3 regions of the Pseudomonas sp. Irchel s3b6 genome follow, and region 3 is predicted to be linked to each of the others. Evidence: predicted binding sites of a transcription regulator. Region 3 holds the regulator's gene; each other region holds the start of a gene.
The links. The regulator FliA, encoded in region 3, starts transcription of late flagellar genes. The targets are predictions, from matches to a motif close to CTAAAGTTTNNNNNNNNNNNGCCGNTAA.

Region 1 (5,116 bases), on a different contig from region 3:
CCTGCCAGCCGGCGATGACAGCTATCGCCAGTTGCAGGCCAAGGGCTTACCGATCATTGCCATCGACCGGGTCATGGAGCCTGAGCATTTCTGCTCGGTGATCAGCGATGACCGCGAAGCCAGCCTGCAGCTCACACGAAGCCTGTTGCAACCGGCCCCCAGGCAGATCGCCCTGATTGGCGCGCGGCCCGAACTGAGCATCAGCCAGGAACGTGCCGCCGGCTTCAAACAGGCCCTGGTCGAGTTCAAGGGCCAGGTGCTGATCGAACACGGCGAGTCATTCAGTCGCGACTGCGGTCGGCAACTGATGGAAGAACTGCTGCAACGCCTGGGTCACTTGCCGGATGCGCTGGTGACCACCTCCTACGTGCTGCTGCAAGGCGTGTTCGATGCCTTGCACGACTTCCCGTTGAAGACCCGTCCACTGCGCCTGGGCACCTTTGGTGACACCCAGCTGCTGGACTTCCTGCCGCTACCCGTCAACGCCATGGCCCAGCAGCATCGACTGATCGCCGAAAAGGCCCTGCAACTGGCCCTCGCTGCCATTGAGCAAGACCACTATCAACCCGGCGTACAGGCCATTGCGCGGACGTTCAAGCAGCGCATTCACCAGGACTGAACCGTGGAGCTGATCGACAGCCATACCCATCTGGACTTTCCGGATTTCGACGCGGACCGTCAGGCGTTGCTGGCCAAAAGCCGCGCCTTGGGGGTCAAGCGGATGGTGGTGCTGGGGGTTTATCAGCGCAATTGGCAGCGGGTCTGGGACCTGGTGCAAAGCGATACGCACCTGTATGCCGCATTCGGCCTACACCCGGTGTATCTCGACGAACACCGCCCCGCCGACCTCACGGAACTGGCCGGCTGGCTGACCCGCCTGGCCGGCCATCGGCAGTTATGCGCGGTGGGTGAAATCGGTCTGGATTACTTCCTGGAGACCCTCGATCGCGAGCGCCAGCAAACATTGTTTGAAGCACAGTTACAGCTGGCCGCCGACTTCCAGTTACCCGCCCTGCTGCACGTTCGGCGCAGCCACGCAGCGGTGATTGCCACCTTGAAGCGCTTCAAGCTCAAACGTGCCGGGATCATTCACGCCTTTGCCGGCAGCCGCGAGGAAGCCCGCGAGTACATCAAGCTCGGGTTCAAGCTGGGATTGGGTGGCGCGCCGACCTGGCCGCAAGCGCTGCGCCTGCACAAGGTGATTGCCGACTTGCCGCTGGAGTCGGTGGTACTGGAAACCGACTCACCGGACATGGCCCCCGCCATGTACCCCAACCAACGCAACAGCCCTGCCCACCTGCCGGCGATTTGCTCGGCCCTGGCACCGATCATGGCCATCAGCCCGGAACAACTGGCGGCCGCCAGCACGGCCAACGCCTGCGAAGTGTTCAACTGGTAATCAACCGCAGCGGCCCTGTGCAAACGACCGTTGTGGTGGCCGTCAGACCCGAAAGGCGCTGATCAAGTGCTTCAACTGCACGACCTGGGCTGACAGGGCGCGGCTGGCATCTTCGGTCTGGTGCGCGCCTTCGGCGGTGCGCTCGCCAGCGCGGTTGATCTCGACAATGTTTTGATCGATATCGTGCGCCACGGCGGTCTGCTGCTCGACGGCGGCCGCAATCTGCTGGTTCTGGTCGACGATCATGCCCACCGCGCCGAGAATGTTTTCCAGGGCCTGCTGAACCTTCTCCGATTGCCCGACGGTGCCGCTGGCCATCTGATGACTGACGCCCATGGCCTTCACCGCGGCCCCCACGCCAGCGTGCAGCCTGGCGATCATCTGTTCGATCTCTTCGGTCGATTGCTGGGTACGCTTGGCCAGGGTGCGGACTTCATCGGCCACCACCGCAAAACCACGTCCCTGCTCACCCGCCCGGGCCGCCTCGATGGCGGCATTGAGCGCCAACAGGTTGGTCTGTTCGGCAATACTCTTGATCACTTCCAGCACGCGACTGATGGACTGGCTGTCGCTGGCCAGTTGATTGATCACCAGCACCGATGCGTCGATCTCGCTGGCCAGTTGAGCAATGCTGCCTTGCTGCGACTCGACCAACCCACGCCCGCTGATGGTTTCGTCGTTCACGCTGTGGGCGCTGCTCACCGCGGCGGCGGCACTGCGCGCCACTTCCTGGGAGGTGGCCGACATCTGGTTCATCGCCGTGGCAACCTGCTCGATCTGCGTGCGCTGACCGGCCACCGCCTGATTGCTCTGGGCTGACACCGTTTGCACCTGGCCGGCCTGACGCTCGACCTCATTGACGGTTTTGCCGACCCGTTCGATCAGGTCATGAATCTTGGCCACCGTGCCGTTGAACACGTTACCCAGCTCACCCAGTTCATCTCGGCTGTGGGCGGTGAACGTCACGGTCATGTCACCGGCCGCCACTTTGTCCATGACCCCGCCCAGGCGTTTGAGCGTGGTCCGGGTGGAGGCGTAGAAGCCGCCGTAGAGATAGAAAATCAGCACGAACACCACACTGAGCGCCACCGCTTGCAGCACCATGTGCGTACGGTTCTGTTCCAGGCGTTGCTGCAATTGGACCGCAAGAAACTTCAGCGTCGCGTCGTTCAACTGGTAGGTCTGCGCCATCAGACCGGTGACCTGATCGTAAAAACCCTGCCAAGGTGCGTCGAGGGTGTCGGCCATCACCACCTGGTCTTCGAACAGCTCGCTGGCTTGCTTGAGCGTGGCCTGGCTGGCATTGGCCGCCGGTTCCAGCACCTCGCGCGCAGCCTGGCTGGCACCCAGCGCGTCCTGCAGTTTGAGGGCATATTCAGCCTGCAGCCTTTCCATCTGCGCCAGCAGTTCATCGAAGCGGGTGGACGACGCGGAATTCAGAAAGCCCTGCCCCAACGAGAACGCGCCCATTGCCCGGCCATCGCCGAGGATCTGCGTGACTCGGGGGGTGACGTTGGTGAGCAGTTCACTCAGTTGACGGATGTCGCCCTGGTTGTCCCGGCTCAAGCCGGACTGGCTGGTGATGATCTGGCCGAAAATCTGCGCATTGCCGAGCAGCTTGCCGATCATCGCGCTTTTGCTCTGCAGGGACTTCTCCGTCTGCTGGGCCTTGAACGCTGCGATCATTTCATCGCGCTTGGCATCGAACACGCTGACCTGTTCCGGGTCGCTGGTCATCGCGTTCAGCGCTTGCAGGCGCTCCAGCACGCTCTGCTCAAGGGCACTGATCTTCGACTCGATATCCCCCGCCTTGCCGGACTGGCCGAGGCTCGTGTTGATCTGCACCAGATTGTTCAGGGTTTCCAGGTCGCGCCGCAGGGTCAGGCCGCTGCCCAACAGGTCGAGACTTTGCAATTCAACCCGCGTCCCCTGGAATTCACGATACGAATCGCGCACCAGATAGAAGTTGGTCACCAGCATGGGTAGCAGGAACAGCACGCTGATCAGGCTGAACTTCATGCCGAAGCTCAGGCGATTCATCAGTGCAATGGCGGGATAGAGCAAGCTCTTCACTGGAAGTCTCCCTTGGATTTCTTATTGTTATTGGCAGGCACGCAGAGACGGCAGATAGCCACCATGGCGCGCTACTGCTGTATAACTTAAATCGGCGGAAGGTTTTGTAACTTAAGGTTAACGGCAGGAAGCTGTGCAGGCCTGTAGCAACTGGCGGCTACAGGCCCACGGGGTCTTCAGAGCAGGACAGTCCAAAGGGCAAAACCGGCATACCAGACCACTGCCGCCCGCAGCAACAGCTCCCAAATCTGATCCAGGTTGTTGAGACCGTCAGGTCCGGTCACCGGCGGTGGAATTTCTCCCGCCACCATGCCGGCTTTCTCGATCAACTGCGCGGCGCTGATGTTCCAGTTCAGCAGTTCATGGAGCATGGCCCGGCTGACGGCGACAAAATTACCCACCAGGGCGAAACTTACCGCCAGCAAGCGCACGGGCAACCAGTCAAAGGCGTGCCGCAGTTGCGCAGCACGCTCCACCAGTGCCGGGCTCTGGCCGTGCTCCGCGGCCAGGGCCAGCAAGCGATAGCTCAGGGCCGCCACCGGACCGAGCAGGAAATACCAGAAAATCACCGCGAAAAAACCCTGGTATGCTTCCCACACCAAATAGCCTTGCACCCGTTGCAGCAATTGCTCACCGCTGTCAGCGCAAACATCCAGATCGCGCTGGGCGACATGGGCGGCCGCTTGCAGGTCTTCCCGGCGCCAGGCATCACGAAACGGCCCCAGGCCTCCGAGCAAGTCGCCCCGACCCAGGCTGTAGATCACCACCAGCAAATGCACCGGCAAGGCCAGCAACCCATAGGCCACCGGCTCCAGCGCCAGTAGCAGCAGGCCAAGCACGGTCACCGGCAACAGCACCAGCAGCGCCAACACCACCCATGGCCGGTCAGTCAACCGCGAGGTGCTTTCCAGCCGGGTCAGTTCACGCAACCATCCACTGTCACGCTGCACCCGGTGTCGCAGCGCCGAGAACTTCTCGATCCAGACAGCCAGCAGTAACACCAGAAAACTCATTGTCCTTCCCCTTTTTCCAACGCCGCGCGATAGCGTGCCCAGTCGAACGCCGGCCCTGGGTCAGTCTTGCGTCCTGGGGCGATGTCACTGTGCCCCTGGATACGCTCAGTGGTGATTGCCGTAAAAGCGGCCTGCAACTGGTTTGTGAGAGCCGTCAGCGCTTGATACTGGGCATCGGTGAACGGCAGATCATCGGTGCCTTCCAGTTCGATGCCCAGCGAAAAATCATTACAGCTTTCGCGTCCCTGGAAGCTGGAAACACCTGCATGCCAGGCTCGCTCAAGACAAGAGACAAACTGCGTGATCGTGCCGTCACGCTCGATCAGAAAGTGCGCCGACACGCGCAGGTCGGCAATCCCTGCAAAGTAGGGATGTTCGGTGACATCCAGACGGTTCTGAAAAAATTCCTGCACCTTGCCCGTGGCGAACTGCGCCGGGGGCAGACTGATGTTGTGAATCACCAGCAAGGAAATTTCACCCGAGGGGCGCGCATTGAAGTTGGGGGACGGGCAGTGACGCACCCCGTCAAACCAGCCACTCGCGAGGTCCAGCTGCATACAGGTTCCTTCAACAACGGCTTTGACAGGCTTCAGTATGCCGTGATCGCCCCCAAGGTTGCGATCACTTGCCA
Region 2 (5,116 bases), on a different contig from region 3:
CAGGAACATTGAACGCAGATGACGCATCCAGCGTGCCGCGAACACTGTGAACATCGCCGCGACTGACGTCAGCACCAGATATTCCGGGTGCTTGACCCATGTCAGCGGGTAATGCCCGAGCAGCACATCACGCACCGACCCGCCACCCAGCGCCGTGACACAGGCGATCAACACCACACCAAACCAGTCCATGCCACGACGACCGGCAGACAACGCGCCGGTCATGGCTTCAGCAGTAATGGCAATCAGGTAGAGCATCAGCAACATGGCGGCGGTCCTTGCAAGAAGGCGCGCAGTCTACTCAGATCGTCGAGGTACCAAAAGAGGGCGAAGGGCGAATGCAAAACTGTGGCGATGGCGCAAGCTCGCGCTGGAGTGCGAAGCGCACCCAACCCCGATTGCCTGATAGACCATAGCAGCCGGGTTTACGGCTGCTACGCCCGAACGCGGACCGGCCGGCGGGAGCAAGCTCCCTCGCCACAAAAAGCTCCTCCGCCCACAGATACCCCTTTACGCCGCATCAAGCCTTGATGAAGTGCTGGCGGTAATGCTGCAACTCGGCGATCGACTCGCGGATGTCGTCCAGCGCCAGGTGGGTGCTACCCTTCTTGAAGCTGTCACGTACCTCTGGCGCCCAGCGTGCGGCCAGTTCCTTGAGGGTCGAGACGTCCAGGTTGCGGTAGTGGAAGTAGCTTTCCAGGGACTTCATGTGGGTATAGAGGAAGCGACGGTCCTGGCAAATGCTGTTGCCGCAGATCGGCGACTTGCCCTTGGGTACCCATAGTTCCAGGAACGCCAGGGTCTGGGCTTCGGCTTCGGCCATGCTGATACGGCTGTCGCGCACCCGCTGGGTCAGGCCGGAACCGCCGTGTTGACGGGTGTTCCATTCGTCCATGCCGGCCAGGATCTCGTCGCTGTGGTGAATGGCAATCACCGGGCCTTCGGCCAGGGTATTGAGATTGCTATCAGTGACAATGGTGGCCATTTCGATGATGACATCGGTGTCCGGGTTCAGACCGGTCATCTCCAGGTCGATCCAGATCAGATTCTGTGGGTTTTGCATGTGTCGGCTCCTAAGCAGTATTGCGCAGTTTAGCCTAGGCACGTACGCGGGCGTGCTAAACTCGCGGCCGTTTTACCTAATCGCTGCATTATCAACACGGAACACCCATGGCCAAACGCCAACTCAATCGTCGTCAAAACTGGCGCATCGAAAAGATTCAAGGCGAGCGCGCTGCCCGCGCCGCCAAACGCGAATCCTCCGCCGTACAAGCGCTGGAAGGTGGTGACCTGGGCCCTGAGCAGACGGGCCTGGTAATCGCCCACTTCGGCGTACAGGTCGAGGTCGAGGCCTGCGAGGGCGAACTGGCCGGCCAGGTGTTCCGCTGCCACTTGCGCGCCAACCTGCCTGCGCTGGTGACCGGCGACCAGGTGGTCTGGCGTGCCGGCAACCAGGGCATTGGGGTGATCGTCGCGCAACTGCCGCGCAACACCGAACTGTGTCGCCCGGACAGCCGTGGCCAACTGAAGCCGGTAGCGGCCAACGTCGACATGATCGTGATCGTCTTCGCGCCACTGCCCGAGCCGCACGCAAACCTGATTGACCGCTACCTGGTGGCCGCCGAACACGCCGGCATTCGCCCATTGCTGTTGCTCAACAAGTTCGACCTGATCGACGAGCAGAACGCCCCGGCGCTCAATGCGCTGCTGGCGGTCTATCGCACACTGGGCTACCCCGTGCTGGAAGTCTCGGCGCACCATGGCAATGGTATGGAAACCCTGCAGAAGCAGCTGGACGGGCGCATCAGCGTTTTCGTCGGCCAGTCTGGTGTCGGCAAGTCGTCGCTGGTCAACAGCCTGCTGCCGGAAGTCGATACCCGTGTCGGCCCGCTGTCCGAACTGTCCGGCCAGGGCACTCACACCACCACCACCGCACGGTTGTTCCACTTCCCCGGTGGCGGTGAGCTGATCGACTCCCCGGGCATCCGTGAGTTTGGCTTGGGCCACGTCAGCCGTGCCGACGTCGAAGCCGGTTTCATCGAGTTCAACGACTTGATCGGCACCTGCCGCTTCCGCGACTGCAAGCACGACCGTGAACCGGGTTGCGCCCTGCTCAAGGCACTGGAAGACGGCCGCGTGCAGCAGCAGCGCATGAACAGCTACCGCTCGATCATCGCCAGCCTGCCCGAAACCAGCTATTAAACAGACCGTCCACGCCCCTGCCACCCGGCAAGGGCGCGGACTGCTCTGCCCGCCTTGCACCCAGAGCCAGGCGTATTAACTCAACACCCCCCTTACAAGAAAACCAACGCGAACTGCTGTCTTACCGAACGCAGGTCCGGATCCGGCGCGGTTTTTAAGGCAAACGCCGCCCATGAAAAAGCCGACATCGCTGTCGGCTTTTTCATTGATCACTGCTTGGGGGCTTCAGTTGGCTTCGGCAGCGGGTCGTCAAACAGGTTCAAACGCTCCCGCAACTCATGGGCCGGCAGCGGTTGCTTGTCCGCCGGCAACGCGTTTGGGTCGACCGGCGTGGCAGGTACTTCCCCTGGTGCGCCCTGTCCAGAAGTCGGCGCAGGCTCGGCGCCTTGCTCACCTTCGATGGCGCGCTGGGCCTTCTTGGTCAGCACCACGATGTCGATACGCCGGTTGACCGGGTTGAACGGGTTCTTGCGGTCAAACAGAGCCGAGGAGGCATACCCCACCACTCGCGCCACTTGCTGCTCGGGATAGCTACCGGCCACCAAGGCACGGCGTGCAGCGTTGGCACGGTTGGCCGACAGCTCCCAGTTGCCGAAATCACCGGCGCCCGCATATGGCTTGGCATCGGTATGGCCACTGATGCTGATCTTGTTCGGCACCGCTTTGATGGTGTCAGCCATGGCCAGCAGAATGTCTTCGAAGTACGGCTTCAGGCGCGCACTGCCGGAGTCGAACATCGGCCGGTTTTCCGAATCGATGATCTGGATCCGCAAACCGTCCGGGGTGATTTCAAACAGGATCTGGTCCTTGAACTTCTGCAGTTGCGGGTTCTCTTCGACCTTGTTCTGCAACTCTTGCAGCAACAACTCGAGCCGCTCGTGCTCGACCTGCTCGGCCATGCCTTCAACCTGCTCGGTATCGATGGTCACCTTGTCCGGCTGCGGCTGGGACTTGACCTCCGGGCTGAGGGTCTTGTCCGGTGCCAGCTCCGGCGAGCCCCCCAGATCGATAATGTAAGGCGTGCCGCTTTCCGAGAAGCCGATCGGGTCCTTGAAGTAACCGGCAATGGCGATCTTCTGCTCGGGCGTGGCCGTGGATAACAGCCACAGCACCAGGAAGAACGCCATCATCGCCGTCGCGAAGTCAGCGAAGGCGATTTTCCAGGCGCCCCCGTGATGCCCGCCAGCAATGCGCTTGACGCGCTTGATGATTATCGGCTGATTATTTTCCATAACTTAGCGACCGCGAACCGCTTGTTCCAGCTCGGCGAAGCTCGGACGGTGCGACGGGTACAGCACCTTGCGCCCAAACTCCACCGCCAGCGATGGCGGCATGCCGGAAGCCGAAGCCACCAGCGAGGCCTTGATGGCTTCGTAGACGTTCAGTTCTTCCTTGGCGTCATGGGCCAGGGAATGGGCCAGTGGACCGAAGAAACCGTAGGCCGCGAGAATACCGAAGAAGGTCCCCACCAGCGCCGCACCCACGTGCAGACCGATGGACTTCTGGTCGCCCTCGCCCAGGGAGGCCATGGTCACCACAATCCCCAGGACCGCCGCGACAATACCGAATCCGGGCATGGCGTCAGCGATACCGTTGACCGCATGGGAGGGATGTTCCAGGCTTTCCTTGAGGTTGTACAACTCCATGTCGAACAGGCCTTCAAGCTCATGGGGAGCCATGTTGCCGGAGGACATGATGCGCAAATAATCGCAGATGAACGCGGTCATGCGCTCGTCCTTGAGCACCGTCGGGTACTTGGCAAAAATCGGACTGGCCGCGGCATCTTCGATATCGCCCTCGATCGCCATCATGCCTTCACGGCGGCTCTTGTTGAGGATCTCGTAGATCAGGCCCAGCACCTCCAGGTAGAAGGCGTGCGTAAAGCGCGTGCTGAACATGCTCAAGGACTTCTTGAACACGTGCATGGTCATGTAGCCGGGGTTGGCCTGCAGGAATGCCCCCAAGGCCGCACCACCGATGATCATCACCTCGAAGGGCTGGATCAGGGCGGCAATCTTGCCGTGGGAAAGCACGTATCCGCCGAGCACGCTCGCGAATACGACGATGATGCCGATAATTTTAGCCATAGATAGAAGGTACTTACTTAAGTCGGGTTCAAGGTCATATTCGGAAGGTAAAAAATCTCTTCTTCTACTTATCGGCAAAACTGCGCCAGACTGTAGCCCGTTATGGCGAAAAGCCAATTTGGCCCATTCCGGGCGTGTTTGAAGTCAATGATGATCGCGCCCAACCATGGCTAACGAAACGAACGTTCCAACTGCGAAACCGACCACACTCCAAGGCTGGGTCAAGCTGCTCGATAGCGTGACCTTGCCCGTGCCGCAAGCCAGTCACGATCGCGTTTGCACCGCCATCGGCAACAACCGCAGCTCGTTGCGCGACATCGCCGAGCTGATGCAAGACAGCCCGGCCCTGGCTTTGAGCGTCATTCGCGAGGCCAACCGCCACACCCACGGCAGCCTGACCGAGCCCTGCGAAAACCTTGAGGTGGCGATCACTCGCCTGGGCCTCAAACGCACGGAAGAACTGCTCGCCCGCCTGCCTGCAGTGCCCGGCAACCAAATCCCGCCAGCCCTGCGGCAGCTGCAACTGATCAGCCAGCACGCCACCCAGCAGGCCAACGGTTTTTTTGCCAGTCGCCTGGCACGGCTGTGGCAGGACATTCACTGGGGCAGTTTATTGTTCCTGTCCCCTTTGTGGCCTTTGGCGCTCAGTTATCCACAACTGCTGGAAGACTGGGAGCTGAGGGTTATCCACAAGGGGGAGCCAGCCCATAAGGTCGAGAAAGAACTGTTCGGGGTACGCCTGCTCGAACTCTGCCAGGCACTGGTAGATGTCTGGCGCCTGCCTGTCTGGGTTGCGCAAGGCTATCGCCTGTTGCTGAGCGAACAAC
Region 3 (5,116 bases):
TCGACCACGTTGGTGCGCGACAGGTCGAGGTGGAAGATCTCGTTGACGTTGACCAGCGGGAAGGCGAACGCCTGGTTGCCGAGCATGACCATCAGCGTGGGCATGATCGCCAGGGTCAGCGGGACCTTGATGACGATCTTCGAACCCTGGCCCTTGGTCGAGTAGATGTTGATCGAACCGTTGAGCTGGGAAATCTTGGTTTTCACCACGTCCATGCCCACGCCGCGCCCGGACACATCGGAGATCTCGGTCTTGGTCGAGAACCCCGGGGCAAAAATCAGGTTGTAGCATTCGGTGTCGCTCAGTCGGTCGGCGGCATCCTTGTCCATCACGCCGCGTTTTACCGCGATCGCGCGCAGGACGTTCGGGTCCATGCCTTTGCCGTCATCGGAGATCGACAGCAGGATGTGATCACCCTCCTGCTCGGCCGCCAGCACCACCTTGCCACCACGGGCCTTGCCCGAGGCCTCGCGTTCTTCCGGCGATTCGATACCGTGGTCGACCGCGTTGCGCACCAAGTGGACCAACGGATCGGCCAGCGCCTCGACGAGGTTCTTGTCCAGGTCGGTTTCTTCACCGACCAGTTCCAGGTTGATCTCTTTCTTGAGCTGACGCGCCAGGTCGCGAACCAGGCGCGGGAAGCGCCCGAAGACTTTCTTGATCGGCTGCATCCGGGTCTTCATGACGGCCGTCTGCAAGTCAGCCGTCACCACATCGAGGTTCGACACAGCCTTGGACATGGCTTCGTCGCCACTGTTGAGCCCCAGGCGAACCAGACGGTTACGCACCAGCACCAGTTCGCCGACCATGTTCATGATTTCGTCCAGGCGCGCGGTGTCCACACGGACCGTGGTCTCGGCTTCACTGACCGGCTTCTCGGCAGGCGCTGGCGTTGGTGCACGGGTCGGCGCGGCGACTGGCTTGGACGCTTGAGCCTTGGCGGGCGCTGGCGCTGGCTTGACAACCGGCTGTGCCACAGGCACGGCAACCGGAGCCGCGGGAGTAACCGTAGACCCGGCACTGCCGACGTCTTGGCTGAACTTGCCCTTGCCGTGCAACTCATCGAGCAAGGATTCGAACTCGTGATCGGAGATCAGATCGCTGCCAACAGCCACTGCGGCGGGCACGGCCGCTGCCGGAACAGAGGCAATGGCCGACTCCAGCGCTTCGACGGCAAAGTTGCCCTTGCCGTGCAACTGATCGAGCAGTGCTTCGAATTCGTCATCGGTAATATCGGTGTTCTCGGCCGCTGCGACAGGCGCAACAGGCTCGGCCGGCGCCGCGAGTGCATCGACGGCGAACTGGCCTTTACCGTGCAACTGATCGAGCAACGACTCGAACTCGGCATCGGTTATCTCATCGTTGCCGGCAGCCACCACTGGCGCTGGCGCAACGGGTGCCTCGGCTTGCGCCTTGACGGCGTTCAGCGAGTCGAGCAACTGTTCGAATTCATTGTCGGTAATGTCGCCCGAGTCGCTTTGCGCTTCAGGCTCGGCCACCGCTTCTACCAATGGCGCGACTTCATCGGCCGACTGCGGTTCGGCCAGGCGCGCCAATGCCGCCAGCAGTTGCGGGGTGGCCGCCGTGATCGGCGCCCGCTCACGGACTTCGCCGAACATGCCATTGACGGCGTCCAGCGCTTCGAGAACCACGTCCATCAGCTCTGAGTCGACGCGACGCTCACCCTTGCGCAGGATGTCGAACACGTTCTCGGCGATGTGACAGCATTCCACCAGCTCGTTGAGCTGGAGGAAGCCGGCGCCCCCTTTTACAGTGTGAAAACCGCGAAAAATTGCATTGAGCAAATCCGCATCATCCGGTCGGCTTTCCAGCTCGACCAGTTGCTCGGACAGTTGCTCTAGAATCTCGCCGGCCTCAACCAGGAAATCCTGAAGGATCTCTTCATCGGCGCCGAAGCTCATTAATGGGTGCTCCTAATGGTAAGTCCTGATGACGGTCAATGCCGGACCGGCATTCACCGTCTCCACGACCTGTGACCTAAAAACCAAGACTGGAAAGCAAATCGTCCACATCGTCCTGACCGGACATCACGTCATCACGTTTATCGGCATGAATCTGCGGACCTTCACCCTTAGCCAGATGTTTTTTCGGATCTTTTTCAGCCAGGATCGATTCGCGGTCATGTTCGATGCCCGCAAAGCGGTCGACCTGACTGGCCATCAGCACGAGCTTGAGCAGATTGCTTTCGACTTCCGTGACCAGTTGCGTCACACGCTTGATCACCTGACCGGTGAGGTCCTGGTAATCCTGGGCCAGCAGAATGTCATTGAGGTGGCCTGATACGACCTGGGTCTGCTCGGCGCTGCGCGTCAGGAAACCGTCGACGCGCCGGGCCAGTTCGCGGAACTCTTCGGCCCCGATTTCGCGACGCATGAAGCGCCCCCAGTCCGCGCTCAAGGCCTGGGCATCGGTGCCGAGGGCATTGACCAGCGGTGTGCTGCTCTCGACCAGATCCATGGTGCGGTTGGCAGCGGCCTCGGTCAGCTTGACCACATAGGACAGGCGCTCGGTGGCATCCGTGATCTGCGACACTTCCTCGGCCTGCGGCATGTGCGGGTCGATCTGAAAATTGACGATCGCGCTATGCAGCTCACGGGTCAGCTTGCCGACTTCCTGGTACAGGCCGCGGTCACGGGTCTGGTTGAGCTCATGGATCAGTTGCACGGCGTCGCCGAACTTGCCCTTTTCAAGGCTGTCGACCAATTCGACCGCGTGTTTTTTCAGGGTCGATTCAAAATCGCCCTGTGAAATCTCTCTATGCTCCATAGCTCCCCCGTGGCGCAGTGGCACCACCTATCAACCGATGCGTTCGAAGATTTTCTCGATCTTCTCTTTCAACGCCAGGGCCGTGAACGGCTTGACCACGTAGCCGTTGACGCCGGCCTGAGCCGCTTCGATGATCTGCTCGCGCTTGGCTTCAGCGGTCACCATCAACACCGGCAGGTGCTTGAGTTTTTCGTCGGCGCGCACGTGGCGCAGCAAATCGATGCCGGTCATGCCAGGCATGTTCCAGTCCGTTACCAGAAAGTCGATGCTGCCGCTGTTGAGCACAGGGATGGCCGTTGTGCCGTCGTCTGCCTCGACCGTGTTGGTGAACCCGAGGTCACGCAACAGGTTTTTAATGATCCGCCGCATCGTTGAGAAGTCATCAACGATGAGGATTTTCATGTTCTTGTCCAATTCGACCTCCAAGCAGTCTTAAACGCGCCCAGCACCTGGACACGCCATTCAATCAATCAGGCGTAACACTCAACGACTGTCTGGAGCACAACGGATTGAAGCCTGTGCGGCTGCACGCCACACCGGTCTCGTTCGCAGTGTCCCCACACTGCTGTCAACGCGCTCGCCACTCTCCCAAACGCCCCCGCAAACGGGCCGCGCACTGGCTGTGTAACTGGCTGACCCGCGATTCGCTGACCCCCAGGACCTCACCGATTTCCTTGAGGTTCAGCTCTTCGTCGTAGTACAGCGCCAACACCAGTCGCTCACGCTCCGGCAAATTGGCAATCGCGTCCGCCAGCGCGGCCTGGAAGCGTTCATCTTCCAGGTCACGCGACGGCTCAAGATGAGCACTCGCGCCATCCTCGTGCAGCCCTTCGTGTTCGCCGTCCTGCAGCAGGTCGTCGAAACTGAACAGGCGGCTGCCCAAGGTGTCATTCAAAATCCCGTAATAATCATCGAGACTCAATTGGAGTTCGGCCGCAACCTCGTGATCTTTAGCGTCACGTCCGGTTTTAGCTTCAATTGAGCGAATCGCGTCACTGACCATCCGGGTATTACGGTGGACCGAACGTGGCGCCCAGTCCCCCTTGCGCACTTCATCGAGCATCGCGCCGCGGATACGAATCCCGGCATAGGTCTCGAAACTTGCACCTTTGCTCGCGTCGTATTTGGTCGACACTTCAAGCAACCCGATCATCCCCGCCTGGATCAGGTCTTCCACCTGCACGCTGGCCGGCAGACGCGCCAGCAGGTGATAGGCAATACGTTTTACCAGTGGCGCGTAACGCTCGATCAGCTCGTACTGCGCGTCACGCGCCGACTTCTTGTACAGGTTGTAACCGCTGGCTGTCATAACACCGGACCCGCCGTTTGTTGCACCAGGCGCTCGACGAAAAACTCCAGATGCCCGCGCGGATTGGCGGGCAACGGCCAGGTATCGACTTTCTGCGCGATGGCCCTGAAGGCCAATGCGCACTTGGAGCGGGGGAAGGCTTCGTACACGGCGCGCTGTTTCTGCACGGCCTTGCGCACGCTTTCGTCGTAAGGCACCGCGCCGACATATTGTAAGGCGACATCCAGGAAGCGATCCGTGACCTTGGTCAACTTGGCGAACAGGTTGCGCCCTTCCTGCGGGCTCTGCGCCATATTGGCCAGCACGCGGAAACGGTTCATGCCGTAGTCGCGATTAAGCAGTTTGATCAGTGCGTAGGCATCGGTGATGGAGGTCGGCTCGTCGCACACCACCAGCAGCACTTCCTGGGCGGCGCGCACAAAGCTGACCACCGACTCGCCGATACCGGCAGCGGTGTCGATCACCAGCACATCGAGGTTGTCACCGATGTCGCTGAACGCCTGGATCAGACCGGCGTGCTGGGCCGGGCTCAGATGCACCATGCTCTGGGTGCCCGAGGCGGCCGGCACGATACGAATGCCGCCCGGCCCCTGCAGCAACACATCGCGCAGTTCGCAACGGCCCTCGATCACGTCGGCCAGCGTGCGCTTGGGGGTGAGCCCCAGCAACACGTCGACGTTCGCCAACCCCAGGTCGGCGTCCAGCAACATCACTCGCCTGCCGAGCTCTGCCAGAGCCAGGGACAAGTTCACTGACACGTTAGTCTTACCGACGCCACCCTTGCCGCCGGTCACCGCGATCACCTGTACGGGATGCATGCTGCCCATGTGCTTTCTATACCTTGTCGTCTTAGACGCGGGCTACATGACTGGCTGCGCGTTCAATACTGAACAATGCATGGCAGGCCATCGATGTAGATACAAATCTAGTCATTGTTACCTCAGCCAACCCGCTTGGTCGGACTGTGGTAGATATCAGCGAACATATCAGCCATGGCTTCTTCGCTGGGTTCTTCCTGCA

Region 1: CKW07_RS11710 (methyl-accepting chemotaxis protein) is a predicted target of FliA. The motif match lies at 3,561-3,588, and genes of this name have one in related genera.
Region 2: motA (flagellar motor stator protein MotA) is a predicted target of FliA. The motif match lies at 4,358-4,385, and genes of this name have one in related genera.

What each region holds. Positions count from the first base shown of each region.
Region 1 covers NZ_FYDM01000005.1:241,024-246,139, forward strand. The annotation lists gene cra (catabolite repressor/activator) at 1-619, shown strand, start outside; gene CKW07_RS11705 (TatD family hydrolase) at 623-1,399, shown strand; gene CKW07_RS11710 (methyl-accepting chemotaxis protein) at 1,442-3,472, opposite strand; gene ampE (regulatory signaling modulator protein AmpE) at 3,649-4,485, opposite strand; gene ampD (1,6-anhydro-N-acetylmuramyl-L-alanine amidase AmpD) at 4,482-5,042, opposite strand.
Region 2 covers NZ_FYDM01000004.1:338,228-343,343, reverse strand. The annotation lists gene CKW07_RS09940 (trimeric intracellular cation channel family protein) at 1-267, opposite strand, end outside; gene orn (oligoribonuclease) at 521-1,063, opposite strand; gene rsgA (small ribosomal subunit biogenesis GTPase RsgA) at 1,171-2,202, shown strand; gene motB (flagellar motor protein MotB) at 2,412-3,434, opposite strand; gene motA (flagellar motor stator protein MotA) at 3,438-4,289, opposite strand; gene CKW07_RS09915 (HDOD domain-containing protein) at 4,456-5,116, shown strand, end outside.
Region 3 covers NZ_FYDM01000008.1:195,178-200,293, reverse strand. The annotation lists gene CKW07_RS15645 (chemotaxis protein CheA) at 1-1,922, opposite strand, end outside; gene CKW07_RS15640 (protein phosphatase CheZ) at 1,999-2,787, opposite strand; gene CKW07_RS15635 (chemotaxis response regulator CheY) at 2,818-3,189, opposite strand; gene fliA (RNA polymerase sigma factor FliA) at 3,356-4,096, opposite strand; gene fleN (flagellar synthesis regulator FleN) at 4,093-4,923, opposite strand; gene flhF (flagellar biosynthesis protein FlhF) at 5,037-5,116, opposite strand, start outside.